3 regions of the Streptomyces sp. NPDC005281 genome follow, and region 3 is predicted to be linked to each of the others. Evidence: riboswitches for the same ligand, from Rfam matches in the RefSeq annotation. Region 3 holds a riboswitch; each other region holds the start of a gene.

The links. Region 3 has a riboswitch for cyclic di-AMP ahead of ABZV42_RS14095 (peptidoglycan DD-metalloendopeptidase family protein). Riboswitches for the same ligand answer to the same signal wherever they lie in the genome.
Region 1: it holds a riboswitch for cyclic di-AMP, as region 3 does, so the genes downstream of both, ABZV42_RS06975 (M23 family metallopeptidase) here and ABZV42_RS14095 (peptidoglycan DD-metalloendopeptidase family protein) in region 3, are expected to answer to the same signal.
Region 2: it holds a riboswitch for cyclic di-AMP, as region 3 does, so the genes downstream of both, ABZV42_RS22745 (NlpC/P60 family protein) here and ABZV42_RS14095 (peptidoglycan DD-metalloendopeptidase family protein) in region 3, are expected to answer to the same signal.

The regions. Positions count from the first base shown of each region.
Region 1 covers NZ_JBEXGX010000003.1:400,537-410,768, forward strand. Annotated here, with positions in the region: gene ABZV42_RS06970 (PP2C family protein-serine/threonine phosphatase) at 123-1,223, shown strand; cyclic di-AMP (ydaO/yuaA leader) riboswitch at 1,436-1,592, shown strand; gene ABZV42_RS06975 (M23 family metallopeptidase) at 1,604-2,638, shown strand; gene ABZV42_RS06980 (aldo/keto reductase) at 2,773-3,717, shown strand; gene ABZV42_RS06985 (PrsW family intramembrane metalloprotease) at 3,793-5,157, opposite strand; gene trmB (tRNA (guanosine(46)-N7)-methyltransferase TrmB) at 5,247-6,083, opposite strand; gene lhgO (L-2-hydroxyglutarate oxidase) at 6,272-7,477, opposite strand; gene ABZV42_RS07000 (MFS transporter) at 7,612-9,033, opposite strand; gene ABZV42_RS07005 (asparagine synthase-related protein) at 9,901-10,232, shown strand, end outside.
Region 2 covers NZ_JBEXGX010000016.1:45,264-55,495, reverse strand. Annotated here, with positions in the region: gene ABZV42_RS22765 (cobalamin B12-binding domain-containing protein) at 118-534, opposite strand; gene ABZV42_RS22760 (alpha/beta fold hydrolase) at 1,339-2,202, shown strand; gene ABZV42_RS22755 (M23 family metallopeptidase) at 2,456-4,123, shown strand; gene pcrA (DNA helicase PcrA) at 4,239-6,725, opposite strand; cyclic di-AMP (ydaO/yuaA leader) riboswitch at 7,019-7,188, shown strand; gene ABZV42_RS22745 (NlpC/P60 family protein) at 7,196-8,380, shown strand; gene ABZV42_RS22740 (tellurite resistance/C4-dicarboxylate transporter family protein) at 8,647-9,627, shown strand; gene ABZV42_RS22735 (hypothetical protein) at 9,637-9,990, opposite strand.
Region 3 covers NZ_JBEXGX010000008.1:152,370-162,601, forward strand. Annotated here, with positions in the region: gene ABZV42_RS14065 (thymidine kinase) at 1-384, opposite strand, end outside; gene ABZV42_RS14070 (nucleotide pyrophosphatase/phosphodiesterase family protein) at 435-1,622, opposite strand; gene ABZV42_RS14075 (DUF5998 family protein) at 1,622-2,209, opposite strand; gene ABZV42_RS14080 (GNAT family N-acetyltransferase) at 2,573-5,401, opposite strand; gene ABZV42_RS14085 (HPr family phosphocarrier protein) at 5,578-5,859, shown strand; gene ABZV42_RS14090 (GntR family transcriptional regulator) at 6,102-6,794, opposite strand; gene ABZV42_RS14095 (peptidoglycan DD-metalloendopeptidase family protein) at 6,990-7,757, opposite strand; cyclic di-AMP (ydaO/yuaA leader) riboswitch at 7,770-7,926, opposite strand; gene ABZV42_RS14100 (pitrilysin family protein) at 8,141-9,529, opposite strand; gene ABZV42_RS14105 (pitrilysin family protein) at 9,526-10,232, opposite strand, start outside.

The DNA of each region.
Region 1 (10,232 bases), on a different contig from region 3:
CCCGCCGCCCCCGCACCGGTTCTTCTGGACGGGTGGGGCAGCCAGGAGGTGAGCGGCGGACCGGACACCCCGATGACCGGGCCCGGCCGCCGTCCCCCGGTGCCCGGCGGCCGGGGAACGCCGTGCCGGCCGGTCCTGCGGGAGCCTGCCCCCGCAGGATCGTGCGCGCCCGCGCCTTCGTCCGGATCCTGCCCGCGCTGCTCGTCACCGCAGGGGTCCTCTACGACTACTTCACCCCGGCGGAATTCACCGCCGCCCCCTTCTTCACGGCCGCGCCCCTGGTCGCCGCACCCCTCTACTCGCTGCGCGGCACCGTTCTCGCCGGTGTACTCGCCGTCGGCGCGGTGCTCGTGGTCCATTTCCTGCTCGGGATCGTCCTGCACGTCGACGCGGTCACCGAGGTGGTCACCGTGACGACTGCCGCCGTCCTGGCCGTCCTCATCAACATCCTGGTCAGGCGCGGCGACGAACGGCTCGCCTCCGTCCGGGAGATCGCCGAGTTCGCGCAGCGCGCCGTGCTGCCCGAGCCCGAGGCCCGGATCGCCGGGCTCGAGGTCGCGGCCCGGTACGAGGCGGCGCAGGAGGACGCGTTCATCGGCGGCGACCTGTACGCGGTGCAGGACTCCCCGCACGGCGTACGACTGGTCGTCGGGGACGTACGGGGAAAGGGGATGACCGCGGTGGCCGCCGTCGCGACGGTGGTCGGCGCGTTCCGGGAGGCCGCCGAGCAGGAGGCGACGCTGGAGGGCGTCGCGGGGCGCCTGGAGCGGGCCCTGACGCGCGCGGGCACCCGGCGCGACGGCGTCGAGGCGGCCGAGGGGTTCACGACCGCCGTCCTCGCCGAGATCCCGCACGGCGAGGACGTCGTACGTGTCGTCAACCGCGGCCATCCACCGCCCCTGCTGCTGCGCCCCGACGGCACGCTCGCCGTCCTCAGCGCCGAGGTGTTCGCGCTGCCTCTCGGGATGAGCGAGCTGGGAAGCCCGCACGCCCCGACGGTGCAGGACCGCTTTCCGCGCGGGGCGACGCTGCTCCTGCACACCGACGGACTGTCCGAGGCCCGCGATCCGCGGGGGGAGTTCTACGATCCGGCGGCCTGGCTGGCCGGACGCGTCTTCCACGCGCCCGACGAGTTGCTGACCGCCCTGGTCGAGGCGGCTCGCCGGCACACGGGCGGCGCTCTGACGGACGATCTGGCGCTGCTCGCCGTCCGGCGCGCGTGACGGGTGCCCGCGACGGCCGCCCGCGAACAGGCCGTCAGGGAAGCACGTGCAGGTGACATGCGGCCAACTCGCCCGTTTTTCATCGCTCATGACCCCAAAGTCCAAGCCAAAAGCCGTTAATGATCAGTCGGAACAGCTTGGAATTCGATGCCCGGGTCTATTAACGTTCGATAACGCAGCGCGGCCGTTACAGCCGTCACAAGAGGTGGCTCCGTGCGCACGCGCGGAATCCCGCAAGGGAACCGGGGACCCATCCCATGGGGTGAATCGAGCGTAACCCGCCGTGCACGCACGGTGGCAGTACGCCCGTAGGAGACCTTCCTGCTCCGAACCCGTCAGCTAACCCGGTAGGCGGCAAGGAAGGAAAGGAGTGCGCCCACGTGGCGTCAAACCGGCCCGCTCAGCCGACCTCGTTCCCGCCGAATGACACACACACCTTCGGCTATGCCACGGACGAGGGGCCCTGGGAGGAGTGGAACCCCACCGAGGATTCCGTCGCTCCCGTCCGCGGCCGGCACCGCACGGGCAAGCAGCGCGGCGGAGGACTCGCCCGCAGCTCCACGGTTCTCGGCGTCGGTGTCATAGCCGCCGTCGGAGCGGGCGGCATCGCCAGCGCCGCTCCGGGCAAGCCGCCCGTCTCGATCTCGCTGCCCGACCTGTCGTCGGTCACCGCCTCGGCCAAGGCCCTGATATCGGACGGCGGGTCCAGCGCCCCCAAGGGCTCCACCACTCCGCTCACCGATGCCGGTCTGACCAGTGCCGACGCGGCCCACGGCGCCGGCGACGCCGGTGAGGCGCTGCGCGACCGCATCATGCAGCAGGCCAAGTCGCAGCAGAACCACGCCGACACCGCCACGCAGCAGGCCGCGCAGACGGCCGCCGCGAAGAAGGCCGTCGCACTCGCCGCCAAGCAGCAGGACGACGCCGTGGCCAAGGCCACCGCCGTGAAGCAGAAGGCGGAGGAGGCGGCCAAGGCGAAGGCCGAGAAGGAGCGCCTCGCCGAGCTCGCCAAGAGCTACTCGCTGCCGACCTCCTCGTACACCCTGACCTCGCGCTTCGGTGAGGCCGGCTCGATGTGGTCCTCCGGCTACCACACCGGACTCGACTTCGCGGCGCCCACCGGAACGCTCATCAAGGCGATCCACAGCGGCACCGTGACCGAGGCCGGCTGGGCGGGCTCGTACGGCTACCGCACGATCCTCACCCTCGACGACGGCACGGAGCTGTGGTTCTGCCACCAGTCGTCGATCAGCGTCGGCGTGGGCCAGAAGGTCGCCACCGGCGATGTCATCGGGCGGGTCGGCGCGACCGGCAATGTCACCGGGCCGCACCTGCACCTCGAAGTGCACCCCGGCGGCGCCGCCACCGGCATCGACCCGATGGCGTGGCTCCAGAGCAAGGGCCTCAACCCCTGATCTCCGGCAGCCCTGTCGTCACCCCCCCCGACTTCAGGGCTGTCGGTCAGGCAGGTGAGCACACCGGCGTGGGACCCGGCCGTCCCGAGGTGATTGCGGAATACATCCATCCGGCCCGGGCGTTGAAGTCCCACATGACTTCTCTCCGCAAGCTCGGTTCGTCCGACCTCGAGGTCTTCCCGCTCTCCCTCGGGGGCAACGTTTTCGGCTGGACGGCCGACGAGACCCGGTCCTTCGCCGTCCTGGACGCCTACGCGGCGGCCGGCGGCAACTTCCTCGACACGGCCGACTCCTACTCGGCGTGGGTCGAGGGCAACGAGGGCGGCGAGTCCGAGACCGTCATCGGCAGGTGGCTGAAGAGCCGCGGCAACCGCGCGGACATCGTGGTCGCCACCAAGGTCAGCCAGCACCCCGAGTACCCGGGTCTGTCCGGTGCCAACATCAAGGCGGCGGCCGACGCCTCACTGCGCCGCCTGGGCACCGACCACATCGACCTCTACTACACGCACTTCGACAAGCCGGAAGTGCCGGTCGAAGAGATCATCGGCGCCCTCGACGAGCTGGTGAGGGCCGGCAAGGTGCGCCACATCGCCGCCTCCAACATCTCGCCGGAGCGGCTGCGGGAGTCCCTGGAGTTCTCCGACCGGGAGGGCCTCGCCCGCTACGTCGCGCTCCAGCCGCACTACAACCTGGTCTCGCGCGACACCTACGAGGGCTCCCTGCTGGACGTCGCCTCCACGGCGGGTCTGGCGGCCGTCCCGTACTTCGCGCTCGCCGCCGGGTTCCTCACCGGCAAGTACCGCCGCGGCGCGGAGGTCGACTCGCCCCGGGCGGCCGGCGCGGCCAAGCACCTCGGCACCGAACGCGGGCCGCGGGTCCTCGCCGCCCTCGACGAGATCGCCGGGGCCCACGGCGCCGCCGTCCCGACGGTCGCCCTCGCCTGGCTGGCCGCACAGCCGACGGTCGCCGCGCCGATCGCCTCCGCCCGCACGGTGGAGCAGCTCCCGGCCCTGCTGGCCGTCGCGGACCTGGTGCTGACGGACGAGGAACTGACGCGGCTGTCGAAGGCGTCGGCGTAACGGCCGCACCCCGGCGGCCGAGTCCGCGGCGCGCGCCGCCCGGTGGTGTCCACCGCGCGCCGCGCCCGTTCCCCGCTAGGAGCGGTACGGGTTGTACGCGGGATACGGGTTGTACGCGGGATACGGTGCCGGCGCGGACGCCTGCGCCGGCGGACCGTACGGCTGCGCGGGCGGGGCGACGTACCCGTACCCGGGGCCCGGCCAAGTCGACGGCACGGGCAGCGGTGCCGTGATGCGGGCCGCGTAGGCGAGCGCCGGACGGGCGATCTCCCGGCGGCGCCACAGCTCCTCGAGCAACTCGCGCTCGCGTACGACGAAGTCGGCGCCCGCCCGGCCCCGGCGCCCCTGGTGGCGCAGGAACGCCAGCGAGGTCGCGTACGCCTCGTACTCCGCCACCGAACGTGCCGCGCTCTTCCCGAAATGATGACCGGCGTACTCGCGGGCGATCTGCCGCGCCCGCATCGAGCCGAGCGACCAGGGTTCGGCCGCGCCCAGCCAGCCGGCGGCGGTGTACACGGGCAGTTCGGTGCGGACGGTCCGCAGCTCGCGCTGCCGGGTCCACACGACGAGCCAGGTCAGCAGCCCGAACGCGGGCACCATGAACGCGGCGTACACACCGAAGAACCCGAACCGCCCGAAGCCCGACGAGCTGTTCCAGACGGCGTGCATGCCCATCGCGAGGAGCAGTCCGGTGAGCGGGAGCAGCACGCGGCGCGCGTGGTGGCGTTCGGCGGACAGCGCCGCGACGCCGAAACCGATGCCGGTCAGCACGGTGAACAGCGGATGCGCGAAGGGTGACATCACCACCCGGACGAAGAAGGTCGCCGCGGTGACGGAGGCGAGTCCGCTCTCCCCGCTGAGCTGGTCGGTGCCGAAGGCGGTGCCGAGGTAGAGGATGTTCTCGGTGAAGGCGAAGCCGGTGGCGGTGACCCCGGCGATGACGACACCGTCGACGATCCCGGTGAAGTCCCGTCTGCGGAAGAGGAAGACGAGCAGGACGGCCGCCGCCTTCGCCGACTCCTCGACGACGGGCGCTATGACGGTCGCGCCGAGCGTGTCGGCGCCGGAGGGGCCCGCGGTCGTCATGGCGATCCAGCGGGTCGCGAAACTGTTGGCGACGATCGCTATGAGCGCGGCCGCGCAGGCGCCCCAGGCGAAGGCGAAGAACAGGTTGCGCCAAGGCCCCGGCTCGACCCGGTCCAGCCACCGGAAGGCGGCTATGAGCAGCGGCACGGGGAACACGGCCAGTCCGAGACCGACCAGGAAGCCCTCGGTCCCGGTCTGTTCGCGGACGAGGGCGAGGATCACCAGGCCCGACATCGCGAGCAGGGTGATCAGCGCTCCGTAGCGCACCCAGCCGCGCTGCCACCAGTGCGGATGTCTCGGCGCAGGTCCGGCGGGGATGCCGGGCTGTGTCGGGTACGGAGAATGGATGGCCACGGCATTGACCCTAACGAGGGAAGGCGTGGCCCGCGACGGTAACCGGAGCCCCCGGGATTTCCCGGCGGACGCCGACGGATGTGTGCGGGTCAGTCGCCCGAGGTGTGCTGGTCTCGAAGCTGTACGCGCCGGAAGAGGAGGTCGTTCACCACATGACCCTTGTCCAGTCCCTGGCCCTCGAAACGGGTCAGCGGCCGGAACTCGGGACGCGGCGCGAAACCGCCGTCCGGCACGGTGTTCTCGAAGCCGGGGTGCGCGCTCAGTACTTCCAGCATCTGTTCGGCGTACGGCTCCCAGTCCGTCGCGCAGTGCATCAGCGCGCCCGGCGCGAGCCGGGTCGCGGCGAGATCCAGGAACTCCGGCTGGATCAGGCGCCGCTTGTGGTGCCGCTTCTTGGGCCAGGGGTCGGGGAAATAGACGCGCAGGCCGTCCAGGGACGCGGGCGGGAGCATCTCGCGCAGCAGGATGATCGCGTCGCCGTTGGCCACACGGATGTTGGACAGGCCGCTGCGCTCGGCGAGGTTGAGCAGGTTGCCCTGGCCCGGTGTGTGCACGTCCACGGCGAGGATCCCGGTCCCCTGGTCCTCGGCCGCCATCTGCGCGGTGGCCTCGCCCATGCCGAAGCCGATCTCCAGCACGACGGGGATGTCCGCCCCGAACAGCTCCGCCAGGTCCAGCGTCCCCCGGCCGTCGATGTCCAGACCCCACTTGGGCCACAGCCGCTGCAAGGCGTCCGCCTGTCCGGTCGTCACCCGGCTCCGGCGCGGCTGGAAACTCCGGATCCGCCGCTCGAAGTGCGAGCCGGCTGGATCCGCCTGCGGACCGTCGGGGAAACGGGGCTCGCGGCCGGCGCGGTGGTGACGCGGCGAGCCGTCCTCGGCGGAGGCGGGCCGGGTCTCTTCGGTGGAGTCGAGGAAATCAGACACAGTGGAGTCGATTTTACGGGCGCCGCGGTGCGCCGACGGACCCTCCCGCACCTACGGGTGGGCCTCGTGTGCGGCGGGTGGAACCTCGCGGGTCGGAGGGCGGACCCCCGCAGTCGGAGGGTGGATCACCTCTCGGACTGCCTTTCGGACCGCCGTCGACCGCCTCCGGGACCGACCTCGGCCGGCTCTCAGACCGCTGCCAGGGATGCCAGGGCCCGGCGGGCGACCTCTCGGCCGATCGGGAGGGAGGCGGTGGCCGCGGGGGACGGGGCGTTCAGTACGTGCACGGTCCTCGGGCCCTCCTTGATCAGGAAGTCGTCGACCAGGGTGCCGTCCCGCAGGACCGCCTGGGCGCGGACCCCGGCGGCGGCCGGGACCAGATCCTCCGGGGTCACCACGGGCAGCAGCCGCCGCACCGCCTCCGTGAACGCCGCCTTCGACACCGACCGGCGCAGCTCGCCGGCTCCGTAGCGCCAGTGCCGCCTCGCTATCCGCCAGGAACCCGGCCAGGCCAGGGTCCCGCCCAGCTCACGGGGCCGGACGACTCCCCAGCCGTATCCCTCGCGGGCGAGCGCGGGCACCGCGTTGGGGCCGATGTGGACACCGCCGTCGATGCCCCGGGTGAGATGGACGCCGAGGAATGGGAACGCCGGGTCCGGAACCGGGTACACCAGGCCCCGCACCAGCTCCGGCCGCGCCAGCGTGTAGTACTCGCCGCGGAAGGGGACGATCCGCATCCCGGGGTCGTCGCCCACGAGCCGGGCCGTCTCGTCGCAGTGCAGTCCCGAGCAGTTGACGAGAACCCGTCCACGGACGATCGTCCCGTCGGCCGTGCGCACGGCGACGCCGAGGTGCGGTCGGCGGTCGGCGCCCACGACCTGCGCCCCGTAACGGATCTCCGCCCCGGAGGCCTCCGCGAGCCGGCGGGCCACCGCCACGTAGTCGCAGATGCCCGTGGAGCCGACGTGGATGGCGGCGAGGCCCCGGACCTCGGGTTCGTACTCGGTGAGCTGGGCCGGGCCGAGTTCCTTGACCGGGATGCCGTTCTCCCGGCCGCGCTGGACCAGGCCGTGCAGGCGGGGCAGCTCCGACTTGTCCGTCGCGACGATCAGCTTGCCGGTGACGGCGTGCGCGATGTCGTACTCCGCGCAGAACTTGACCATCTCGGCGGCGCCCCGGACCGCGAACCGCGCCTTCAGGGAGTCGGGGCGGTAGTAGATCCCGCTGTGGATCACCCCGCTGTTGCGCCCGGTCTGGTGCCGGGCGGGTCCCTGCTCCTTCTCCAGCACCGTCACCCGGGTGCCCGGTGCCGCCCGCGTGATGGCATAGGCCGTCGACAGGCCGACGATCCCGCCGCCGATCACCAGCACATCGCAGTCGTACGCGCTCCGCATCCGCACCACCTTCCGGCCTCGATAGTGCACTGCGCCACTGACAACGCCCTCAAACCCGAGGACGGCGCCCCGCGATTCTTTCGCGCCGCGGGGCCGTGGCGCTTCGTTTGTGCCGGATCCCCCCGGCGATCCGGCTAGGCCGGAGCCATCAGCAGCGGACGGGCCCGTTCCCGCAGCTCCACCACGCGCGGCTCGTCGCCGTAGGGCTCCAGCCGGTGCAGCAGGTCCTTCACGTACTCGGTGGTGCGCGCGGAGGAGATGCGCCCCGCGACCTCCACCGCCCGCACGCCCTGCTCGCACGCGGCGTCCAGATTGCCGGACTCCAGCTCGGCGACCGCCGACACCACCAGGCGCAGCCCGTGCGAGCGCACGAACTCCTCCGTCGGCTTGGACAGCGCCTGTTCCGTGAAGCGGCGTACCTGGCGCGGCGCCTTCAGGTCGCGGTAGCACTCGGCGGCGTCGGCGGCGAAGCGGTCGTACCCGTAGAAGCCGAGCCAGGACGGGTCGTGGTCGCCGTCGCGGGCCCGCTCCAGCCAGCCCTCGGCGGCCTTCAGCGCCGTGCCGGCCGCCTGGGCGTCGCTCGCGCGTGCGTGGGCACGTGCCTCGACGAGCCGGAAGAAGCTCATCGTGCGGGCCGTGGCGAGACCGCGGTTGCGCTCCACGGCGGCCTGGGCGAGGTCGACGCCCTCGTCGCCGAAGCCCCGGTAGGTCGCCTGGAGGGACATGGAGGCCAGGACGTAGCCCCCGAGGGGCACGTCGGCGGCCGCGCGGGCCAGCCGCAGTGCCTGGATGTAGTACCGCTGCGCGGCCTCCTGCTGGCCCGTGTCGAAGGCCATCCAGCCCGCGAGGCGGGTGAGCTCCGCCGACGCGCCGAACAGCGCTCTGCCGACCTCGTCGGAGTAGGAGCCGAGCAGCAGAGGCGCCGCCTCGACCCGCAGACACTCGGGCACCATGGAGGAACGCCAGTCACCGCCCCCGTACTTGGAGTCCCAGCGCCTCGCGTCCTCGGCCGCCTCGCGGAGCTTCAGCACATCGCTGTGGCCGACTTTCAACGGCGCTCCGGAGCCCTCGCCCGGGCTCACCTCGCGCGCCACCGAACTGTCGGCCGGGGTTATCAGCCAGCGTGAGGCGGGCGTCGCGTAGGCGCTCACGGCGAAGGAGCCGGCCAGTGACTGCCAGATGCCGCCGCCCGTCCGGCGCCCGGCGAGGTCGAGGCGGTACAGCTCCGTCGCCGACCGCACCGCCTGCCCGACGTCACGGGGGAAGGCGAGGCCCACTTCCGGCGCGGGATCCGCGTCCGCCAGGCCGATCTCGTGGAGCGGCACGGGACGGCCGAGCTTCTGGCCGATCGCGGCCGCGATGAGGTGCGGCGCGGCGCCTTGGGGCACCATGCCTTTCGACACCCAGCGCGCCACCGACGTCTTGTCGTAGCGAAGAGTCAACCCGCGTTGAGCGCCAAGGTCGTTGACGCGACGCGCGAGTCCTGCGTTGCTGATTCCCGCGAGGGCGAGAACGGCGCCGAGTTTTTCGTTCGGCCCGCGTTGCTCCCTGGACATGCGCCACCCCTCGACACAGACGGCTGCCGCGGTGGCATAACCACGCGGCATTCGTAAACCCAGCGTAGTTCGCCCGATCCCCAGCGTTAAGGGGCGTACGTCCGGTTGGCGGGATTGTGGTCCGTACGACTGTACGGACTGTCGCGGCGTGCTCCTGTTGTGTGGCTGTGCGCCCGTCCGTGCGCTCTTCTCCGGCCACTGCGGGGAGCGCTTCCATGGAACGTGCGTGGGTCGGCCCGCTGTACTGGATCCAGTGGGCTGGGGGACACCGCCGCCTACATCCCCGCGGGCGGCGGACCGGTCCGGGGGGCGAACTCCGCCTCCCGGACTGTGCGTTGCCGAAGCGGTGGGCAAGCCCTTTACGGAGCGTGTCCGCGCCAGTCCGCCCGTCGCCGATTTGGCCGAAAACCGATGGCCTCCCCTGAGGGCAATCAGGGCTCCCACCACGTGAGTTGAGGGCGCGAAGGGCGTCCTGAGGGAGCGTATCGGGGGCGCATTCGCGTCGACCTGCCGGGGGTCGGGTGGTGTCGGAGGGGTGTGCCGGCGAAGGTGCGGGGCGCCGGGCGTCCGGGCGGCAACTGCCGGGCGGGGGCGCCTCGTGGGCCGGGGCCGTCCGGTAGTGGTCCCGTGGTGGTCCGGAGTGGATTTCTCTCCGGCGTGATGCGACGGCTGTCGTACCCCCCAACAGGCTCTGTATGAAGGGTATTTGCCGGTAGCGCGCCCTCCTGTCGTGGCACAGGGGTTCACGCGGGGGCGCACTTCGGGGAGCGCAAGCCGCCGCAGGGGCCCTCCCGTACGCCTCCTTCATGGCAAGCTGGTGCCGAGTTCGTACGGTGCACTGGTTGTCCACAGCCTGTGGAGGCGGCGATGCGATGGTTGGTGGGGTGGAGCAGCACCGTCGCCAGAGCGTCCGCGATCGGCTCGGCGGGCGCCACGGGCGACGACGGCGAGACCGTGCACCCGGTGGGTTCCCAGCTCCTCTGGGGTGACCCGGATCCGCTGTGGGCCGTCGGCGACTGGCGCCCCGACGAGGTGCGCGTGGTGAAGGCCGGCGCCGGCAACCGCATCGCCGTCCTCGGTACCTGCGGGGCCTCCGACGAAGAACTGAAGGTCGGACTGTTCGCCGCGCGCGGCGGAGCACTGCGCCACCTCACCAACTGGTCCGGCAGCTACACCGCGGTCGTCCAGGTCGGCCGCCG
Region 2 (10,232 bases), on a different contig from region 3:
CCACCCGGAACGGCGAAGGCACTCAGCACTCAGCCGGAACGGCGGAGTCACCCGGCAGTCAGCCGGGACGGCAATGGCACCCCGCGCTCACGCCGGACGGCGCAGGCACGCCACGGGTCACGCGCCGGCCGGCTGCCTGACGTTCGCTCGTACCCAGTCCACGATGGACACCGTCGTCGCGCCCGGGGTGAAGATCTCCGCGACGCCCTTCTCCTTGAGGGGGGCGATGTCCGCCTCGGGGATGATGCCGCCGCCGAAGACCTTGATGTCCTCGGCCTCGCGCTCCTTGAGGAGGGCGATGACGGCCGCGAAGAGCGTGTTGTGGGCACCGGACAGGATGGACAGACCGATCGCGTCGGCGTCCTCCTGGATCGCGGTGTCGACGATCTGCTCGGGGGTCTGATGAAGCCCGGTGTAGATGACCTCCATACCGGCGTCGCGCAGCGCCCGCGCGATCACCTTGGCCCCACGATCGTGGCCGTCGAGCCCCGGCTTGGCCACCACCACGCGGATCGGACCGGCTGCCACACCCATCACTGCCTCCATGAACGGACTACTTCAACCCTGCACCGACGAGGACTGCCGGCACACCCCTGCGCCGACCGCCGCGGCCGACGGGCGACAGACGACGGATGACGAACGCCGGCCGCCCGATGAATCACCGTGTGACCAGCTCCGACTACCCGTTGTCACCAACAGGCGTCCGTCGACCGTGCCGACTACTGACCATCGACACATATCGCTCAGTTTTCCGCTCGCCACACCGGATCACTCCGGATCACCGATCGCGCCAAGCGGCACAGGCGTCCCGGGCCGTTTCGGCCCGGGAAGTGAACGAACGTTATCGCCAGCATCCCGCAACCGGCAGTTTCGCGGTGGAGACCGAGGGGGAAATCACACACTGGGACAAGTTCGCCGCGCACGTTGCGTATCGCGGCACTGGCGCCGCAGGGACCTGCGGCGTACGGGCCACGGCCGGAGCGGGCGCAAGAAGAGCCGCGATCAGGTGGCCGCACCATCGCGTCGTCAGCGGGACGGCGTGGTGCTGGGGCGCATCGGCGACGGCACGACAGCGGGGAGCGAGGCCGGGCGAGAGAACCACGGGAACGCGAGGGCGACTCCACGCCACGACAGCACGCCGGTGCAGCCAGCACGGCGGAACGTCGGGGAGCCGGGGTCGGCGTCGTATTCCGCGCCTTCGGCCGCGCACTCCACAGCGTCACCGGTCTCACACGCCGCGGACGCGCCGTCGGCCGCCGTCGTCGCCGACCTCACGGCTTTCCACTAGGGCACACGGGGGACGGAGTGGTCCTCCCGCGTGCCGACAGGAGGTCGGCCATGAAGGTCAATGAGGCTGCGTCGCCCTTTCTCCCCCTGTGCCAGCGCCTGTTTCCGACGAAACTGGCCGGGCTGTCGGTGGCCCTGCTGAAGGCGACGGCCCTGGAACTCGCGATCCTCGCCGGGCACCTCCTCCTGTATCCCTCCGGCATCACCCAGGAACGCCGCACCGGACACCCGCTCCCCTCACCCGACGTGGCCACCCGGCTGCCCGCGGAGGCCAAGCCCCCGGTGGTCCTGCTGCACGGCTTCATCGACAACCGCTCCGTCTTCGTCCTGCTGCGCCGCAACCTCGCCCAGCACGGCAGGCAGCACGTCGAGTCCCTCAACTACTCGCCGCTGACGTGCGACATCCGTACGGCGGCCGAGCTGCTCGGCCGGCACATCGAGGAGATCTGCGAGCGCACGGGCCACGACCGGGTGGACATCGTCGGGCACAGCCTCGGCGGACTGATCGCGCGCTATTACGTGCAGTGCCTGGGCGGCGACACCCACGTCCGCACGCTCGTCACGCTCGGCACCCCGCACTCGGGAACCCGCGTCGCGCCCTTGATGAACGCGCACCCGATCGTCCGGCAGATGCGTCCCGGTTCCCCGGTGATCGAGGAACTGACCGGTCCCGCTCCGGGCTGCCGTACGCAGTTCGTCAGCTTCTGGAGCGATCTCGACCATCTGATGGACCCGCTGGAGTCGGCCTGCGTCGAGCATCCCGACCTGCTCGCCCAGAACGTCCGGGTGAGCGGTGTCGGCCATCTCGCGCTGCCGGTGCATCCGGCCGTCGCGACCGGAATCCGGCAGGCACTCGACATCGAGGTGTCGGGACCCCGTGCCGTGGCCCGGACCGGTGGCCTCACGGTGGCGTGAGGAGCGGCGTGCGGAGGCCCGAGGGCGACCGTTCGGACCACTGACGGTCGCCCGGAAGCCCTCCCACCGACCGAAAACTTCGAACGCTTATCGAACGCCAGGCCAAGGCCTCGCCCGCGCTCCCCCGAAACACGGCCGAATGCCCGTTTCCTGCGACGGGGAAACCTGCCGAAGATTGTCGCGCCCGCATACCGCCGGGTACAGTCGCCGCACTGCTCTGCCAGCCCCTGTTGTCGAGGCGAAAGAGAAGTTGGTGAACGACCGTCACCCGTCGGGGATCGCGACTCCCCCGGCTCCGGCTTCAGACGCCGCCTCGGCGCCCTACGCGCCCTACGGCGCGCACGAAGCCCAGTACGGCGGCTTCACCGCGTACGGCGACTACGCCGCCGCACCTTTCGAATCGGGCGCGAACACGGCCGGCGCGGGCGACTACTCCCACTCGGACTTCGCGGGCGATCCCCTCTTCGGCACCATGCCGGGCGGGGCCGGCACCGGCTCGTACGACGCCACGCAGTGGAACGCCGGAGTCCAGCAGCAGGGCTACGACCCGTACGCCGTCCAGCACACCGGCTACGACACCGGCGCCCATGACGCGACGGCCTGGGCCAACGGCTACCAGCAGCTCGCCGACATCCCCGCGCAGCATCCGGGCCCCGACGCCTCGGGCCAGTGGGACGCGAACGCCTGGATCCAGCCGGACCAGTCGTACGACGGGACCCAGCAGTGGACCGTGCCGACGCAGGAGACGGGCGCGTACGACGCCACGCAGTGGAACAGCGCCGGAGGCCAGGACGCGTACCAGGCGTACGAGCACCCGGGGGCCGAGTCGTACGAGCAGCCTCAGGCGGAGTCGTACGAACAGTCTCAGGCCGCGTCCGACTCGTACGGCCATGACCTCACACAGCTCGACATGACGTACGAGGAATCGTCCGGCCGGACGGACCAGGTCCCCTTCGACGAGCAGGCGACCGCGACCTTCGACCAGGCGCTCCACGGTCAACTCGCCTCGGAAGCGGACGAGTTCGACGCGGCCGAGGACTTCGCGGACCCGGACGGCCACGACGGCGGCCCCGACAGCGACTACGACCCGTACGACGAGGGACACGAGCGGCCGTTGCTCGAGGGCATGGAAGAGATCACCCCGGTCCGGCGTCCCGCGACCCGGTCCGCTTCCCGCTCCCGCCGCCGCAGTCCTGCGAAACGTTCCGCTCTGCTGACCGTCGCGGTGCCCTCGGTCTGCGTGATGGGGGTCGCCGGTATCGCCGCCGCCTCCGTGGGCGGTGTCGGCGGACTCGGCGGAAGCGACTCGAAGGACACGACGGTCAGCGCCTCCGACGCGACCGCGGTGAAGCCCTCCGCCGCCAACGTCAAGCTGGACAGCCAGCTCCAGAGTCTGTCCGCGGGCGCGGACGACTTCGCCGACCGGGCGAGCCGCACGCAGGAACGTATCGACCTCAAGACCCAGCAGGCGACGGAGAAGAAGAAGGCGGCGGAGGAGGCGGCCCGCAAGGAGCGGCTGCGTCCGAAGTTCGTCCTTCCCGTGACGCAGCGGGGGCTCAGCGCCTACTTCGGCCAGGCCGGCGTCAACTGGATGTCCGTGCACACCGGCATCGACTTCCCCGTCTCCTACGGAACGACCGTGATGGCGGCGACCGACGGGACCGTCCGGACGCAGTGGAACAGCGCGTACGGCAACATGCTGATCCTGACCGCGATGGACGGCACCGAGACGTGGTACTGCCACCTCTCCTCGTACAAGGTCCCCTCCGGCACCACCGTCAAGGCCGGTGACCAGATCGCCTTCTCGGGGAACTCCGGCAACTCGACCGGCCCCCACCTGCACTTCGAGGTCCGCCCGGCCGGCGGTGCGGCGATCGACCCGCTTCCGTGGCTGCGCAGCCACGGTCTGGACCCCACGTAGATCCGAGCCCGTGATCCGGACCTACGATCCGGGTCCGTGGTCCGGACCCCCGACGATCCGGGCCCCGATGATCCGGGCCCATGGTTCGGACCCGTGATCGATCCGGCGGGCTCGGCTACAGCTTCTCCACCGGCGCATACCGCAGCAGCAGCCGCTTCGGCTTGGGCTCTCCGAAGTCGACCGTCGCCTCCGCGTTCGAGCCCGTCCCCTTCACCCCGACGACGGTGCCGAGGCCGAACTGGTCGTGCGTGACCCGGTCCCCGACGGTCAGCGAGACCACCGGCTTCTCGGTCGCACCGCGCCGGGTGGCGAAGCCCGAGGCACCCGAGGCCGCGGACCGCGAACGCGAGGACGAGAGGGAGGCGGCGATACCGGAGACCGGACCGGTGGACATGGGCGCCGTCGCCCCCGTCCGCTTCCAGTCCAGATGGGTCGCCGGGATCTCCTCCAGGAAGCGGGAGGGCGGGTTGTACGAGGGCTGTCCCCACGCGCTGCGCATCGAGGAGCGGGTGAGGTAGAGCCGCTCCCGCGCGCGTGTGATGCCGACGTAGGCCAGGCGCCGCTCCTCCTCCAGTTCCTTGGCCTGTCCGAGCGCGCGCATGTGCGGGAAGACGCCGTCCTCCATGCCGGTCAGGAAGACCACGGGGAATTCGAGGCCCTTGGCGGTGTGCAGGGTCATCAGGGTGATGACGCCGTTGCCGTCCTCCTCGTCCGGGATCTGGTCGGAGTCGGCGACGAGCGCGACCCGCTCCAGGAACGCGGAGAGTCCGCCCGGGTTCTCGCCCTCGCCGGTCTCCTGCTCGAACTCCAGGGCCACGGCGGCGAGTTCCTGGAGGTTCTCGATCCGGGTCTCGTCCTGGGGGTCGGTCGAAGCCTGCAACTCGGCGAGATAGCCGGTGCGTTCGAGGACGGCCTCCAGGATGGTCGCCGGGCCCGCGCCGGACTCGACGATCGTACGGAGGTCCTCCATCAGCGTGTTGAACCGCTTGACCGCGTTCGTGGAGCGCGCGGCCATGCCGTACGCCTCGTCGACGCGGCGCAGCGCCTGCGGGAAGCTGATCTTCTCGCGCTGCGACAGGGCGTCGATCATCGCCTCGGCGCGGTCGCCGATCCCGCGCTTGGGCACGTTCAGGATGCGGCGCATCGGGACGGAGTCCTCGGGGTTGGAAAGCACCCTGAGGTACGCCAGGACGTCCCGGACCTCCTTGCGCTCGTAGAAGCGGACGCCGCCGACGACCTTGTAGGGCAGGCCGACGCGGATGAAGATCTCTTCGAAGACACGGGACTGCGCGTTCGTACGGTAGAAGACCGCGACGTCGCCGGCCCTGGCGTCGCCCGCGTCGGTGAGACGGTCTATCTCTTCGGCGATGAACTGGGCCTCGTCGTGCTCGGTGTCCGCGACGTAGCCCGTGATGTTCGAGCCGGCGCCCGCGTTGGTCCACAGGTTCTTGGGGCGACGGGACTCGTTGCGCTCGATGACCGCGTTGGCGGCGGACAGGATCGTCTGCGTGGAGCGGTAGTTCTGCTCCAGGAGGATCGTCGTCGCGTTCGGGTAGTTCTCCTCGAACTGGAGGATGTTGCGGATGGTCGCGCCACGGAAGGCGTAGATCGACTGGTCCGCGTCACCCACGACACACAGCTCGGCCGGGGGCAGGTCGAACTCGCCGGGCGGTACGTCCACGGGGTGCTCGGAGGTGCCCACGAGCTCCCGGACCAGCGAGTACTGCGCGTGGTTGGTGTCCTGGTACTCGTCGACCAGGACGTGCCGGAAGCGGCGGCGGTAGTGCTCGGCGACGTCCGGGAAGGCGCGCAGCAGGTTGACCGTGGTCATGATCAGGTCGTCGAAGTCGAGCGCGTTGGCCTCGCGCAGCCGCGACTGGTACATCGCGTACGCCTGGGCGAGGGTCTTCTCGAAGCCGTCGGTGGCCTGGGCGGCGAAGTCCTCCTCGTCGATCAGCTCGTTCTTCAGGTTCGAGATCTTGGCGCTGAACGACTTCGGCGGGAAACGCTTCGGGTCGAGGTCGAGATCACGGCAGACGAGCGCCATCAGCCGCTTGGAGTCGGCGGCGTCGTAGATCGAGAACGAGGAGGTGAAACCGAGCCTCTTGCTCTCGCGGCGCAGGATGCGGACGCAGGCGCTGTGGAAGGTCATCACCCACATCGCGTTGGCACGGGGGCCGACGAGCGCCTCGACGCGCTCCTTCATCTCGCCCGCGGCCTTGTTCGTGAAGGTGATCGCGAGGATCTGGCCGGGGTGAACGCTCCGCTCGCCGAGCAGATGCGCGATCCGGTGGGTGAGCACCCGGGTCTTGCCGGAGCCGGCGCCGGCCACGATGAGCAGCGGGGAGCCGGAGTGGACCACGGCGGCGCGCTGGTTCTCGTTCAGTCCGTCCAGCAGGGCCGCCGGGTCCACGGCGGGCCTGGGGGCGCCGTCGCGGTAGTACGCGTCCCGGTTCGGCGGCATGTCGAACTTCCCGCCGAACAGATCGTCCGGAACCTGCTCCGGTACGTGATCGTCCTCGGGCGGCGGCGGGTGTTCTTCCTCGTGGGCCGCGGAGGGCTTGAGGTTCGCCAGGAAGCTGTCGTCAAAGAGGCTGCTCATCGCTCTCCGAGTCTAGGCCGCCCCACCGACAGCCCGCCGCCACCCGGAGAACTCGACGGGCAGTCGTGACAGGACTCTCCCGGACCATGACCATGTGCGATCGATCGATCACCGAAGGTCAAGCCGAGGGCAAAGTGGTCGGATTGGCGCGATTGGCACGCGGAATGCGGCGGGTGCGGCCAAGGTCACGAAAATGTATCGGGCATATCGCACATCAACCTTCACATGGGCCACACCGGTTGGCTAGCGTGCCGGAAGGCCACTCGACCACAACCGGCGAACGTCGCCGGGCCGAGCGGCCTCCGCCGATTCCGTACGCCGCGAGGCCGCCGGAGCCGGGGACCCACCGACCTTGGGGTGAATCGGTCCAACCGCCTTGTGGGGCAAGGACCGTAGGGCAACCTTCCGGAACCACCCGCCCGAACCCGACAGCTAACTCGGCAGGCGGATGACGGAAGGAGTCGCCTCTCTTGGCGTCGCACCGCAAATCGCGTCCTTCGGGTACGCGCATCGCAGGCATACGGACCCCGGCCCTCGCCACGGCGGCCCTCACCTCCGTGGCCCTGCTCTCCCAGACCGCCAACGCGGCCCCCTCGGCCGAACCCAGGCCCCGCATCGAAGAAGTCTCCAAGAAGGTCGACGACCTCTACCACCAGGCCGAGACGGCCACGAACAAGTACAACGCGACCCGGGAGAAGACCGCCGAGCAGCGCAAGCGCGTCGACACCCTGCTGGACGACGTCGCCCAGCGCACCGAGAAGCTCAACACCGCTCGCGAGGAACTGGGTTCGTTCGCCGCGGCGCAGTACCGCACCGGGGCCGCCGCGCCCGACACCGCGACCCTCCTGCTCGCGGACAACCCGCAGGACTATTTCGACCAGACCCAGTTGATGAGCCGCCTGACGTCCCGCCAGAAGGCGTCCGTCGACGACTACATCACCGAGCAGGCCGCCACCACCAAAAAGCGGGCGGAGGCCACCCGGAGCCTGGAGTCGCTGACCGCCACGCAGAAGGAACTCAAGACCTCCAAGGCCGCGGTGCAGCGGAAGCTCACCGAGGCCCGCGACCTGCTCTCGAAGCTGAACGCCGAGGACAAGGCACGGCTGGCGGCGATCGAGAAGAAGAAGCAGGAGCAGGCCGCGGCCAAGGCGGCGGAACTGGCACGGCAGCAGGCCGCCGCCGAGAAGGCCGCCCGGAAGCAGTCTTCGGGCACCTCGACCGGTTCGGCATCCGGCTCGGCGACCGGGTCCTCCGCCGGGTCGGCGACGGGATCGGCGGACACGGACTCCTCGTACACGGCGAAGGCGGCCAAGGCGCTCGCGTTCGCCCGCGCGCAGGTCGGCAAGCCGTACGTCTGGGGCGCCACCGGCCCTGACTCCTACGACTGCTCGGGCCTGACCCAGGCCGCGTGGAAGGCCGCCGGCGTCAGCCTGCCGCGTGTCACCTACGACCAGGTGAACGCCGGCACGACGGTCCCCCTCGCCGACGCCCGTCCCGGCGACCTCGTCTTCTTCTACGACGACATCAGCCACGTCGGCCTCTACATAGGCGACGGCATGATGATCCACGCGCCGAAGCCGGGAGCGTACGTCCGCGAGGAGTCGATCTACTACGGCGGCACGTCGATCATCCACAGCGTGGTGCGCCCCGGGTAGGCCGGGACCTCTCCACGGGGCGCGCTCGCGGGAGCCGAGAGGCCCGCGCGCGTGCCCCGCGCGCTCGCCCCGCCCCGCCCCTCCGCGGCCGCTCACGCACGCTCGCCCGCGACCGGTCCGGATGCCAGGCGCCGGTCCTCCGGATGCCCCGGCGCCGGTCCTCCGGACCAGGCCAAGGACGCGGGGCTCGGCCCGCCCACCCGCGTCCGCACGGCGCCGGGGCTTCCTCCGGTCTGATCCGCAGGACAGGCCCTAGCATCGGGCGCATGCCTGAAACACCGGACATGCCGGACACGTCCTCGTTCCGCACCTGGTGGGCGGGGCGGCCGCCCGCCGCGGGGGCCGCCGTCATGGCCACCGGCATCATCTCGGTCGGGCTGCACCTGACCGGCTACGAGACCCTCTCCCGGATCGCGCTGGTCCTCGCCTCGCTGGCCTGGCTCGGGCTCGCCGCGGACTTCCTCGTCCGCCTGGCGGACGACCGGGAGCAATGGACGCGGCAGGCCGGCACACCTCCCGGCCTCACCGCCGTCGCGGCGACCACCGTACTCGGCACCCGGTTCTCCCTGCTGGGATGGCAGGTGCTCGCCGAGGCCCTGCTCGCGCTGTCGGCCGTGCTCTGGCCGATCCTGCTCGTGGCCGTCGTACGGCATTGGCGGCGCCGCATGGCGGGAGGCGTCTTCCTCGTCTGCGTGGCCACACAGGGGCTCTCGGTTCTCGCCTCGACCATCGCCACCGCCGTGGGCCCGGACTGGCTCGCGCACGCCGCGATGGTGCTGTTCTGGCTCGGGATCGTCTGCTACGGAGTGTGCTTCGCGCACTTCGACCTGTGGGAGGTGAAGAAGGGGGCCGGGGACCACTGGGTGGCGGGTGGCGCGCTCGCGATCTCGGCGCTGGCCGGGGCGAAACTCGTCGCCGCGCACCATGTGAACCCGTACCTCTGGAACAACGACGACCAGGGCGTCCTGCGCGCCACGACCGCCGCGTTGCTCGTGCTCGACCTCGCCTGTTACGGCGCGCTGGCCGTCGCGGAGGTGGTGTGGCCGCGCCCGCAGTTCGACGTACGGCGCTGGGCGACCGTCTTCCCCATGGGGATGACGGCGGCTGCGGCCCTCTCGGTCGCGACCGCCCTCGACGTCTTCGGGCTCAAGGGGCCGGGACAGGTGCTCCTGTGGATCGCGGTGGCGGTGTGGCTCGTGGTGGCCGCGGGGGCCGCTCTCGCCTTCAGGTCCGCCGTGCGGGAGTGAGTGCGCCGGTCAGGTCCACAGGACGGCGATGAAGATGTTCGTCACGGTCAGCAGCCCGACCAGGCCGAAGAGGCGCTTGTCCACCGTCTCGTCGTCCCGCTTCACATAGACGAGCCCGAGGATCACGATCAGCAGGGCCAGCTTCACGCCGATCTTGACGGTGTTGACCGTGTTGCCGTCGGCCTGGTTGAGCCCGACCAGGGCGACCCCGGTCACCAGCATGGTCAGCGCGCCGTGCAGCATCGCCGGGACGAAGCGGCCGGTGCCCTTGCCCATCGCCTTCATCTGGGTGAAGAAGCCGCCGAGGAGCGCGGCGATGCCGATGATGTGCAGGCCGACGAAGAGATGGATGAGTACGCCCATGGAGCCGGAGCCTAACCGCACCCCCTGACGCCGCTCCCGACGGGGGCATCCCTTACGGGGGGCATCCCCTCCGAGGGGGCCGGCCCCTAGAAAAAGGCGGTCCGGCGGAGCGGCTTCCCCGACCTGGCGGCTCTTCCGACCGCCGCCCCCGCCGCCACTCCCCCTCCACCGGACCATCGCGTGTCACCCATAGCACCGGCATCGCGCGGACTCTCCGGAATTCGTCGCTTCGGTCAGCACCC
Region 3 (10,232 bases):
CTGGGAGCCCGGGAAGAGCTTGGACCGGAAGTCGGTGGTGATCCCGAAGGCGAAGACGTCGACGTCCAGGTCGTCCACCACGCGCGCCAGCTGGTCGATCTGCGCGGGGGCCAGGAACTGCGCCTCGTCCGCGATCACGTAGTCCGCCCGGCCGCCCTGCGAGAGGTGGTCGACCAGATAGGCGTACAGGTCCTGCTCGTCCGCCACCTCGACGGCGTCGGTGACCAGGCCGAGGCGCGAGGAGAGCTTGCCCTCGCCGGCCCGGTCGTCCCGCGTGAAGATCATGCCCTGCAGACCCCGCGCCGAGCGGTTGTGCTCGATCTGGAGAGCCAGCGTGGACTTCCCGCAGTCCATCGTTCCGGAGAAGAACACCAGCTCGGGCATGGGTGGTTGAGCACCTTTCGGCAGCGGGGGAAGGAAGGAGGGGGCGGGCGTCAGGAGCGTACCTGGAGGAGCGGCACCAACTGCTCGGCCGGGGTCATCGAGCCGTGGTTGCCGACCATCAGGGACTCCTTCGGCTCCCGCTCGGACGCGGTGATCAGGACGTCGTCCCGGGCGGCGGCGATGACGTCGCCCAGCCGGGCGTACACCCGCTCGTCGACCTGCGGGCCGAACCAGCCCGCGTCGATCGCCTCGTCACGGGAGGCGACCCAGAACTGCTCGCCGAGGACCTCGCGCCAGCAGGTCAGCACGTCCGTCTCGGCGCCCTGGACCGCGTACACATGGCGGGCGCGGCCCTCTCCGCCCAGCAGGGCGACCCCGGCGCGCAGCTCCCAGTCCTCGTCGAAGTCGATGCGGTGCTGCTCGTCGAACGGGATGTCGATCATGCCGTGGTCGGCGGTGACATACAGCGCCGAGCCCGGTGGCAGCTGCTCCGCCAGCCGCTGGACCAGCCGGTCGACGTACATGAGCTGGCCCCGCCAGGGGTCGGAGTCGATGCCGAAGCGGTGGCCCTTGCCGTCCACCTCCGCGTAGTACGTGTAGACCAAGGAGCGGTCACCGGCGGCCAGTTGCTCGGCGGCGAGGTCCATGCGCTCCTCGCCCGACAGCCTGCCGTGGAACGTCCCGCCGCTGAGCGCGATCTTCGTCAGCGGGGTGTTCTGGAAGGTCGGCGAGGAGACCTGCGCAGTGTGCACACCGGCCGCGTCGGCCAGCTGGAAGATCGTGGGGTAGGGCTGCCAGGCACGCGGCTCGGTCCACGGGTTCCAGCGGAGCTGGTTCATCAGCTCGCCGGTGGCGGGGTTCCGCGCGGTGTAGCCGGGCAGGCCGTGGGCGCCCGGGGGCAGTCCGGTGCCCACGGAGGCGAGGGAGGTCGCGGTGGTGGCCGGGTAGCCGGCGGTGATCGGACGTCCGGTGCCACCGCGCGAGGACGCCAGGAGCGACGTCATGAAGGGTGCCTCGTCCGGGTGGGCCCTGAGCTGCTCCCAGCCGAGGCCGTCGATCAGGAACACACAGTTCCGGTCGGCCGCTGTCAGCTCGGGTATGGCGGCGGTCACGCCGGGCACGGACATACCGGCGGCGAGGGTGGGCAGCAGATCGGCCAGCGAACCGGCGCCGTACTCGGGGACGGGCGCGGAGTCGATGGCGAGCGGTTCCGGGTGGTCCCAGGTGGGCAGGGCCATCAGCGGGCGACGTCCGCGGTCGCTTCGGAAAGGGACTGCGCGAAGACGAGGGCCTGGCGGACGGTCTCCGGACCGTCCCCGGCCTCGCTGACCCGCAGGCTCAGGTCGTCCGCCGTCGAGCTGCCGGTGTAGCCGTGATCGGCGTCGCAGTTGGGGTCACCGCAGGCGGCCGGCTCCAGGTCGATACGGGAGACGGCGCCCCAGCCGATGGTCAGCACCACTTCGCGGGGCAGCGTGCCGGGCGTGTACGACTCGGGGTTCGCGACGACGCGGCTGACGACGACCGAGGAGATGCGGCCGAGCTTGACCGATTCCGTCGAGGTCGTGGCGTAGGGCGTCGGGGAGGTGGTGTCCGCGTTCTGCTCGTCGGTGTGGCTCACGATGAAGCGGTTGCCGGTGAGGACGAGCACGGTGACGTGCCGCCGCACCTCGTTCGCGTCGAACGTCGTCTCCTGGTGGACCAGGTACGACCGGATGGTGTCGCCGCCGATCGCGGCCTCCACCGCCTCGGCCACGAGGGCCGGGTAGTAGCCGCTGCGCTCGATCGCCGCTCGCAGCCCCTGGGTCGTCGTACTGGTCTTGGCCATGACGTCCATCCTACGGGGGCCCACTGACTGCGAGGCACCGCTCGCGTGGGTCTGTCGTGGACGGATCAGACCGAAACGCGCGGGGTGCCCGGCGCGGCGCGGGCGTGGCGGACGTCCGTGCGGGGCCTCCGGCGGGACGGATCCAGGGCGAGCGGCGGGACGGGATCCCGCCCGTCCCACGGACACCCGCTTCCAGCGTCCTGGGCGTCCCGGCCTCTCGGCGTCCCGGCCTCTCGGCGGCTCGGCGGCTCGGCGGCTCGGCGGCTCGGCGGCTCGGCGGCTCGGCGGCTCGGCGGCTCGGCGGCTCGGCGCGACTGTGGTGATCATCGTGCCCCGGACCACCACGGTGACCCGGCCCGGCGCTCAGACGACGGGCAGGGTCCGGGGGCCGAGGTCGTCCCGGAGCGGCGCGCGGGCCAGCCGTACCGTGGCGCCGAGGACACTCACGCCGGTCGGGGCGACCACCACCGGCTCCAGGGAGACGGCGACGACCTCCGGGTGGTCGTCGACCAGCCGGGAGACGCGCAGCATGAGCTCTTCGAGGGCCGCCGTGTCGACCGGGGCGGAACCCCGCCAGCCGAACAGGAGCGGCGCCGTCCTGATCGACCGGACCAGGGAGGCCGCGTCCCGGTCGGTGACCGGGATCAGCCGGTGCGCGGTGTCCCCGAGCAGTTCGGAGGCGGCTCCCGAGAGCCCGAAGGAGAGCACCGCCCCGGCCGCCGGGTCGATCACCGCGTGGACGACCGTGTCGACGCCGCGCGGCGCCATCCCCTGCACGACAGGGCGCAGCACGGTCGGCGGCCCGAACAGCTCGGTCAGCTCCGCGTACGCCCGGCGCAGTTGCTCCTCGTCCGCCACGTCCAGGCGTACTCCGCCGAGGTCGGCGCGGTGCCGAAGGTGCGGGGCGGTGGTCTTGAGGGCGACGGGGTATCCGATGGTCCGCGCGGCCGCGACGGCGTCGTCGGGGGTGGGCGCGGGCAGAGCGCGGTGAACGTCGATGCCGTATCGCCCGAGGAGCGCCGCCGTCTGCTCGCCTCCCAGGGTCAGTCCCTCCCCGCGCGCGAGGAGGTCGTCGATCAGCCGGGCCGCCGACTTCTCGTCGATGTCCTCGTACTCGGGCACCTTGCCGGGCTCCCCTGCGTCCAGGCGCCACTGGGCGTACTTGACGGCTTCGGCCAGGGCGCGGACGGCGCGTTCGGCGGCGGGGTAGGCGGGGATGAGCCGGGAGTCCGGCGGGGATTCGGCCCTCGGCGCCGCGGGTGACAGGTCCGAGGGGTGGAAGCGGGCGCCGGGGGCGGCGCCCGGCGCTGTTTCGGGGGCCTGCGGTGCGGTGCTCACGGCGGCGGACAGGGCTTCGGCGAGTCCGCCCAGTTCGACGTGCACCACGAGGACGGGCTTCGCCGGAGCCTCCAGGGCGGAGGACCGCAGCGCCTCGGCGAGTGCAGCGTCGGCGGCCGAGGTCTCCCCCACCGCCGGTATCGCCGTCACGACGACGGCGTCGCAGCCGTCGTCGGCGAGTGCCGCCGACAGGGCCCGGTGGAAGTCCTCCGCCGAGGCGGCCGTGGTCAGGTCCCGCGGCGGCAGCGGCCTGAGCCCTTCCGCGAGGCACGCGTCGTACGTCAGCAGCCCGAGCGACTCGGAGTTCCCGAGGATCGCGACGCGGGGTCCCCGGGGAAGCGGCTGGCGGGCCAGCAGGAGGCCCGCGTCGACGAGTTCGGTGATCGTGTCCACGCGGATCACTCCGGCCTGGCGCAGCAGCGCGGACACGGTGGCGTGTGGCAGCCGGGTGGCCCGTATGGCGTGGCCTTGGGGAGCGGCCCCGCCGTGTCGCGCCCCCTGGACCACGACCAGCGGCTTGGCTGCCGCCGTCCGCCGCGCGATGCGGGTGAACTTGCGCGGGTTGCCGATGGATTCGAGGTACATCAGGGCGACGTCGGTGTCCGGGTCGTCGTACCAGTACTGCAGGACGTCGTTGCCGGAGACGTCCGCCCGGTTCCCGGTGGAGACGAAGGTCGAGACTCCGGTCACACCTGTGACGCCGCCGCCGCGACGCTCCAGCCGGGACAGCAGGGCGATGCCGATGGCGCCGGACTGCGCGAACAGGCCGATGCGTCCGGGGCGGGGCGGGTGCGGGGCGAGCGAGGCGTTCAGACGCACGTCGGGCGACGTGTTGATGACTCCGAAGGCGTTGGGCCCGATGATGCGCATCCCGTACGTGCGCGCGTGACGTACGAGTTCACGCTGGCGCTCGCGCCCCTCGGAGCCGCTCTCGGCATAGCCGGCGGAGACCACCACCAGCCCCTGCACGCCGTGTTCGCCGCATTCCGTCACGACCGCGGGGACGTTCTCGGCGGGCACGGCGACGACGGCGAGGTCCACGGGCTCGGCGATGTCCCTGATGGAGCGGTGGGCCGGGACTCCGTCGAGTTCCTTGTCCTGGAGTGCCGCGTTCACGGCGTACAGCCGTCCGGTGAACCCTGCTTCCCGGAGGTTGTCGAGGACGCTGCGGCCGACCCCGCCGGGTGTGCGCCCGGCGCCGATGACGGCGACGGAACCGGGAGCAAGCAGTCGCTGTACCGAGCGGGCCTCGGCACGCTGCTCACGCGCGCGCTGCACGGCGAGGGAGCGGTCGGTGGGTTCGAGGTCGAACTCCAGGCGGACGACGCCGTCCTCGAAGCTGCGCTTCTGGGTGTATCCGGCGTCCGTGAACACCTTGATCATCTTGTTGTTGGCGGGCAGCACCTCGGCGGCGAAGCGGCGGATGGCGCGCTCGCGGGCCACCGCGGCGATGTGTTCGAGCAGCGCGGAGGCGACGCCGCGGCCCTGGTGGGCGTCCTGGACGAGGAAGGCGACCTCGGCCTCGTCGGCGGGCGCGGAGGCGGGCATGCCGTCCGCGTTGATCCGGTCGTAGCGGACGGTGGCGATGAACTCGCCGCCCACCGTGGCCGCGAGGCCCACCCGGTCCACGAAGTCGTGGTGGGTGAAGCGGCGGACGTCCTTGGCGGACAGCCGCGGATAGGGCGCGAAGAAGCGGTAGTACTTCGACTCGTCCGACACCTGCTCGTAGAAGCTGACCAGTCGTTCGGCGTCGTCCACGGTGATGGGCCTGATGCGCGCGGTGCCGCCGTCGCGCAGCACCACGTCGGCCTCCCAGTGGGCTGGGTACTCGTGCCGGTCCGACGAGGTCTGCATGGGGCCCAGAGTACGGCTCGCGTACGACAACGGCGCGAGGCAGTCTGAGGGTGACGGGCGTCGGAACGGGCGTTTGACCGACACCGCGGCAGGGCGGGACCCGGGACCGTCCGGGCATGCCTCACGATATGGAACACTGGTCTAGACAACCCTGAACACCCGAAGGGCAGCATCACATGGCTGAGCGCCGCGTCAACGTCGGCTGGACCGAGGGCCTCCACGCCCGCCCCGCCTCCATCTTCGTCCGGGCGGCCACGGCCTCCGGCGTCCCCCTGACGATCGCCAAGGCCGGTGGAGACCCCGTCAACGCGGCCTCCATGCTCGCGGTCCTCGGCCTCGGCGCCCAGGGCGGCGAGGAGATCGTCCTCTCGTCGGACTCCGAGGGCGCGGAGGCCGCTCTCGACCGTCTGGCGAGGCTGGTCGCCGAGGGGCTCGACGAGCTCCCCGAGACCGTCTGAGCCGCCCACAAGGCATCAGGACGCATGCGGCTGAGCCGCGCCCCCTCTCCGGGTGGCGCGGCTCAGCCGTTTCCGTACCCCGCTCGGCGATTCCCCCGGGTGCCCCGCCGGGCCCCTCGCGGCGCGGGTACGAGAATGTCGTGTGCCGGAATTCCGGAGACAGGAAGGAATCCGGACACACAAATAAAAGGGCACCGAAATTGAGCCCCGCAAATTATCTCTCTTTGTATACGGCGTCCGTGTTAATGACGCAGGCCCATCATGTTTACGGGATGTTGCGAACTTCTCACACGGTCCGGCCGTTCGCCGCCGGGAAATCGGAGCCGGTGCGCGGTCGTGGCACGCTCGGCGTGCAGGGCCGTGATCGCGCGGGCCCGCTCGCTGTCGCCGCGGGCCACCGCGTCCACGATGCCGCCGTGCTCCGCCCAGGACTCCGCGGGATCGGCCGGCGCCTCCACCGAGTACATCCAGGCGATCTTGTGGCGCAGCTGGGCGAGCGCGGAGGTCAGGGCGGAACTGCCGGACGCCTGCGCGAGCGTTTCGTGGAACCAGCCGCCCAGCGAGCGCAGATCCTCGCTGTGGCCTCGCCTGGAACGCTCCTGCCCCAGCCTGACCAGGCCGCGCAGCACCTTGAGATGGGCCTCCGTGCGCCGCTGCGCGGCCCTCGCGGCGCCCAGCGGCTCCAGCAGCATGCGCATCTCCAGGAGGTCCGCCGCCTCCTGCTCGGTGGGCTCCGCGACACACGCGCCCGCGTGCCGGCGGGTGACCACGAAGCCCTCGGCCTCGAGCGTGCGCAGAGCCTCGCGCACGGGGACGCGCGAGACGCCGTACCGCCGCGCCAGCAGTTCCTCGGTGAGCCGGCCGCCGCGCTCGTAGACACCCGCGACGATGTCGTCACGGATCGCCGTGCACACCGAGTGCGCCGGAATACGCATGACCGACCTCCGCTTTAATCCCCGTGAAACGCCGTCCATTGACGCTTCTTCAGTGACTCTATTGCAGGAAGCCTGAATTTCCGATGGCAGGCCGGAATCCATGGATATTTTTTGGACAGACGGCCGCGGAAACGATGATGCCCCGGCTCGGTGAGCCGGGGCATCGAAAGCGGTGAAGAAGCCGCGAAGCGGTCGTCAGACGTTGACGCCGTGCGAGCGCAGGTACGCGACCGGGTCGATGTCCGAGCCGTACTCCGCGGTCGTACGGGCCTCGAAGTGGAGGTGCGGTCCCGTGGTGTTGCCGGTGTCCCCGGAGAGGCCGATCTGCTGCCCAGGGGTGACTGTCTGCCCCACGGACACCCCGATGGACGACAGGTGGCCGTACATGGTGTACGTGCCGTCGTGCATCTTGATCACGACTTGATTGCCGTAGGCGCCGCCCCAGCCGGCCGTGACGACCGTGCCGGCGCCGACGACGTGGACCGAGGTGCCGGACGCGGCGTGGAAGTCGACGCCGGTGTGGCTGCCGGAGGACCAGAGGCTGCTGCTGGCCTTGTAGCCGGTGGAGACGTACGAACCGGTGATCGGCATGACGAAGGTGTTCAGGCGCTTTCGCTCGGCCTCGCGGGCGGCGCGCTCCTTGGTCTCACGAAGCTTCGCGGCCTGCTCCGCGGCCTGCTTGCGCGCGGTCTGCTCGGCCTGCTTGCGCGCGGCGGCCTCGTCGGCGGCGCGCTGCTGCGCGAAGGCCTGGGCGTCGATCTGGTCGGCGACCGTGTCGTTGAGGGTGACGGCCTGGGTCAGCCCGGTCTGCTCGACGGAGGCTTCCGCGGCGAACGCGGGGGCGGCCAGGGTTCCGATCACGCCGGTGGTGGTGAGCGCCGCGACCCCGACGGCGGTCGTGGTGGTGCTGTGCACCCGGCTGCTCGTACGACGATGCTTGCCGGTGCCACAGGTGAACGCCATGTAGGGGCTGATCCTTTCCTTCCCTCTCGCCTACCGGGTTAGCTGACGGGTTCGGAGCAGGAAGGTCTCCTACGGACTCCCTCCGAAGAGGGCGTCCGATTCACCCCAGGGACTGCGTGGGTCCCCGGCTCCCCTGACTCGCGTCACGGGGACTCGGCGATGACTGTCCGGTGCCGCGGGCGCGGCGCACTGCATGACGAACAGCCGCCCCGACGCTAGACGGGGCCTCTTTCGAACAACAAACGGATCACGATTTTTGTAACGCATCCCACAGGGCAGAAGGGCAACCAGCATACGAATGCGGACATCTTGGGGGCTGTGGCGAAAAAGGGAGGGCCCTGACGGCTCCTCAGCCGTCAGGGCCCTCCCGGGGCGCACGGGTTCTACTCGGCGGCCACCACGGTGACTTCACCGATTCCGAGAGCCCTGACCGGCTCCGCGATCTGCGCCGCGTCGCCGACCAGGACGGTCACCAGACGGTCCGTCGGGAAGGCGCTCACGGCGGCCGCGGTGGCCTCCACCGTGCCGGTGGCGGCCAGTTGCCGGTAGAGCGTCGCCTGATAGTCGTCCGGCAGGTGCTGCTCGACCTGGTCGGCGAGTGTGCTCGCGACGGCCGCCGCCGTCTCGAACTTGAGGGGTGCGACACCCACCAGGTTCTGCACGGCGACGTCGCGCTCCTGGTCGGTCAGCCCCTCGGCGGCGAGGGTGCGCAGCACCTTCCACAGGTCGTCGAGCGCCGGACCGGTGTTGGGGGTGTCGATCGAGCCGCTGATGGCGAGCATCGCGGCGCCCGTGCCGTCCGGCGCGGAGCGCAGGACCTGCCCGAACGCCCGCACGCCGTAGGTGTAGCCCTTCTCCTCGCGCAGGACGCGGTCGAGGCGCGAGGTGAGGGTCCCGCCGAGGCAGTACGTGCCGAGGACCTGGGCGGCCCACACACGGTCGTGCCGGTCGGCACCCACCCGGCCGATGAGCAGCTGCGTCTGGACGGCGCCGGGGCGGTCGACGACGATCACGCGGCCGGTGTCGTCGGCGCTCACCGGCGGCACGGGAAGCGGTTCGGCGAACGAGCCCGTCCAGGAGCCGAGCGTGTCGGCGAGCAGCTCGTCGAGCTCGACATCGGTCAGGTCGCCGACGACGACGGCGGTGGCCGTGGCGGGGCGCACGTGCTTCTCGTAGAAGCCGCGTACGGCCGACGAGTCGATGTTCCGGACGGTCTCCTCGGTGCCCTGGCGCGGGCGTGCCATGCGCGCGCTCGCCGGGAACAGCTCCTTGGAGAGCTCCTTGGCCGCGCGACGGGCGGGATTGGCCGTCTCGTGCGGGATCTCGTCCAGCCGGTTGGTCACCAGCCGCTCGACCTCGCTGTCCGCGAACGCGGGGGCCCGCAGGGCGTCGGCGAGCAGGCCGAGGGCCTTGGCCAGGCGCGAGACGGGCACTTCGAGCGACAGGCGTACGCCGGGGTGGTCGGCGTGCGCGTCGAGCGTGGCGCCGCAGCGCTCCAGTTCGGCGGCGAAGTCCTCGGCCGAGTGCTTGTCGGTGCCCTCGGAGAAGGCGCGCGCCATGATCGTGGCGATGCCGTCCAGGCCCGCGGGCTCGGCGTCCAGCGGCGCGGCGAGGTTCACCTCGACGGCGACGACCTGCTGGCCGGGGCGGTGGCAGCGCAGCACGGTCAGACCGTTGTCCAGGGTGCCGCGCTCGGGGGCGGGGAACGCCCACGGCTTCGGCCGGCCCGCCTCGGGCTGCGGGTGGAAGTCCATGGTGGCGAGCTCGGTCACTTCGCCGCCTCCTCGTCGGTCTCGTCGGCGGAGTCAGCCGCGTCCGCGGCTTGGGCGGTGGTCGGCTCGTAGACGAGCACCGCGCGGTTGTCGGGGCGCAGGCGGGCCTTGGCGGCCTCCCGGACCTCATCAGCCGTGACGTCGAGGACGCGCTGCACGGCGGTCAGGGCGAGCTGCGGGTCACCGAACAGGACGGCGAACCGGCACAGTTCGTCGGCACGGCCGGCGACGGTGCCGAGCCGGTCGAGCCATTCGCGTTCCAACTGGGCCTGGGCGCGCTCCATTTCCCTGGCCGTGGGGCCCTCCTCGGCGAACCGGGCGAGCTCCTCGTCGACTGCGGCCTCGATGACCGGGACCTCGACGTCGCCGGACGTCTTCACGTCCAGCCACCCCAGGGAGGGCGCTCCGGCGAGCCGCAGCAGGCCGAACCCGGCCGCGACGGCGGTACGGTCACGGCGCACGAGCCGGTTGTAGAGCCGGGAGGACTCGCCGCCTCCGAGGACGGTGAGTGCCAGGTCGGCGGCGTCGCACGCGCGCGTGCCGTCCTCCGGGAGCCGGTAGGCGGCCATCAGCGCGCGTGCCGGGACGTCCTCCTCGACGACCTCGCGCAGCTGCTCGCCGATGATCTCGGGGAGCGAGCCGTCCCGCGGGGCGGGCTTGCCGTCGTGCCCGGGGATGGAGCCGAAGTACTTCTCGACCCAGG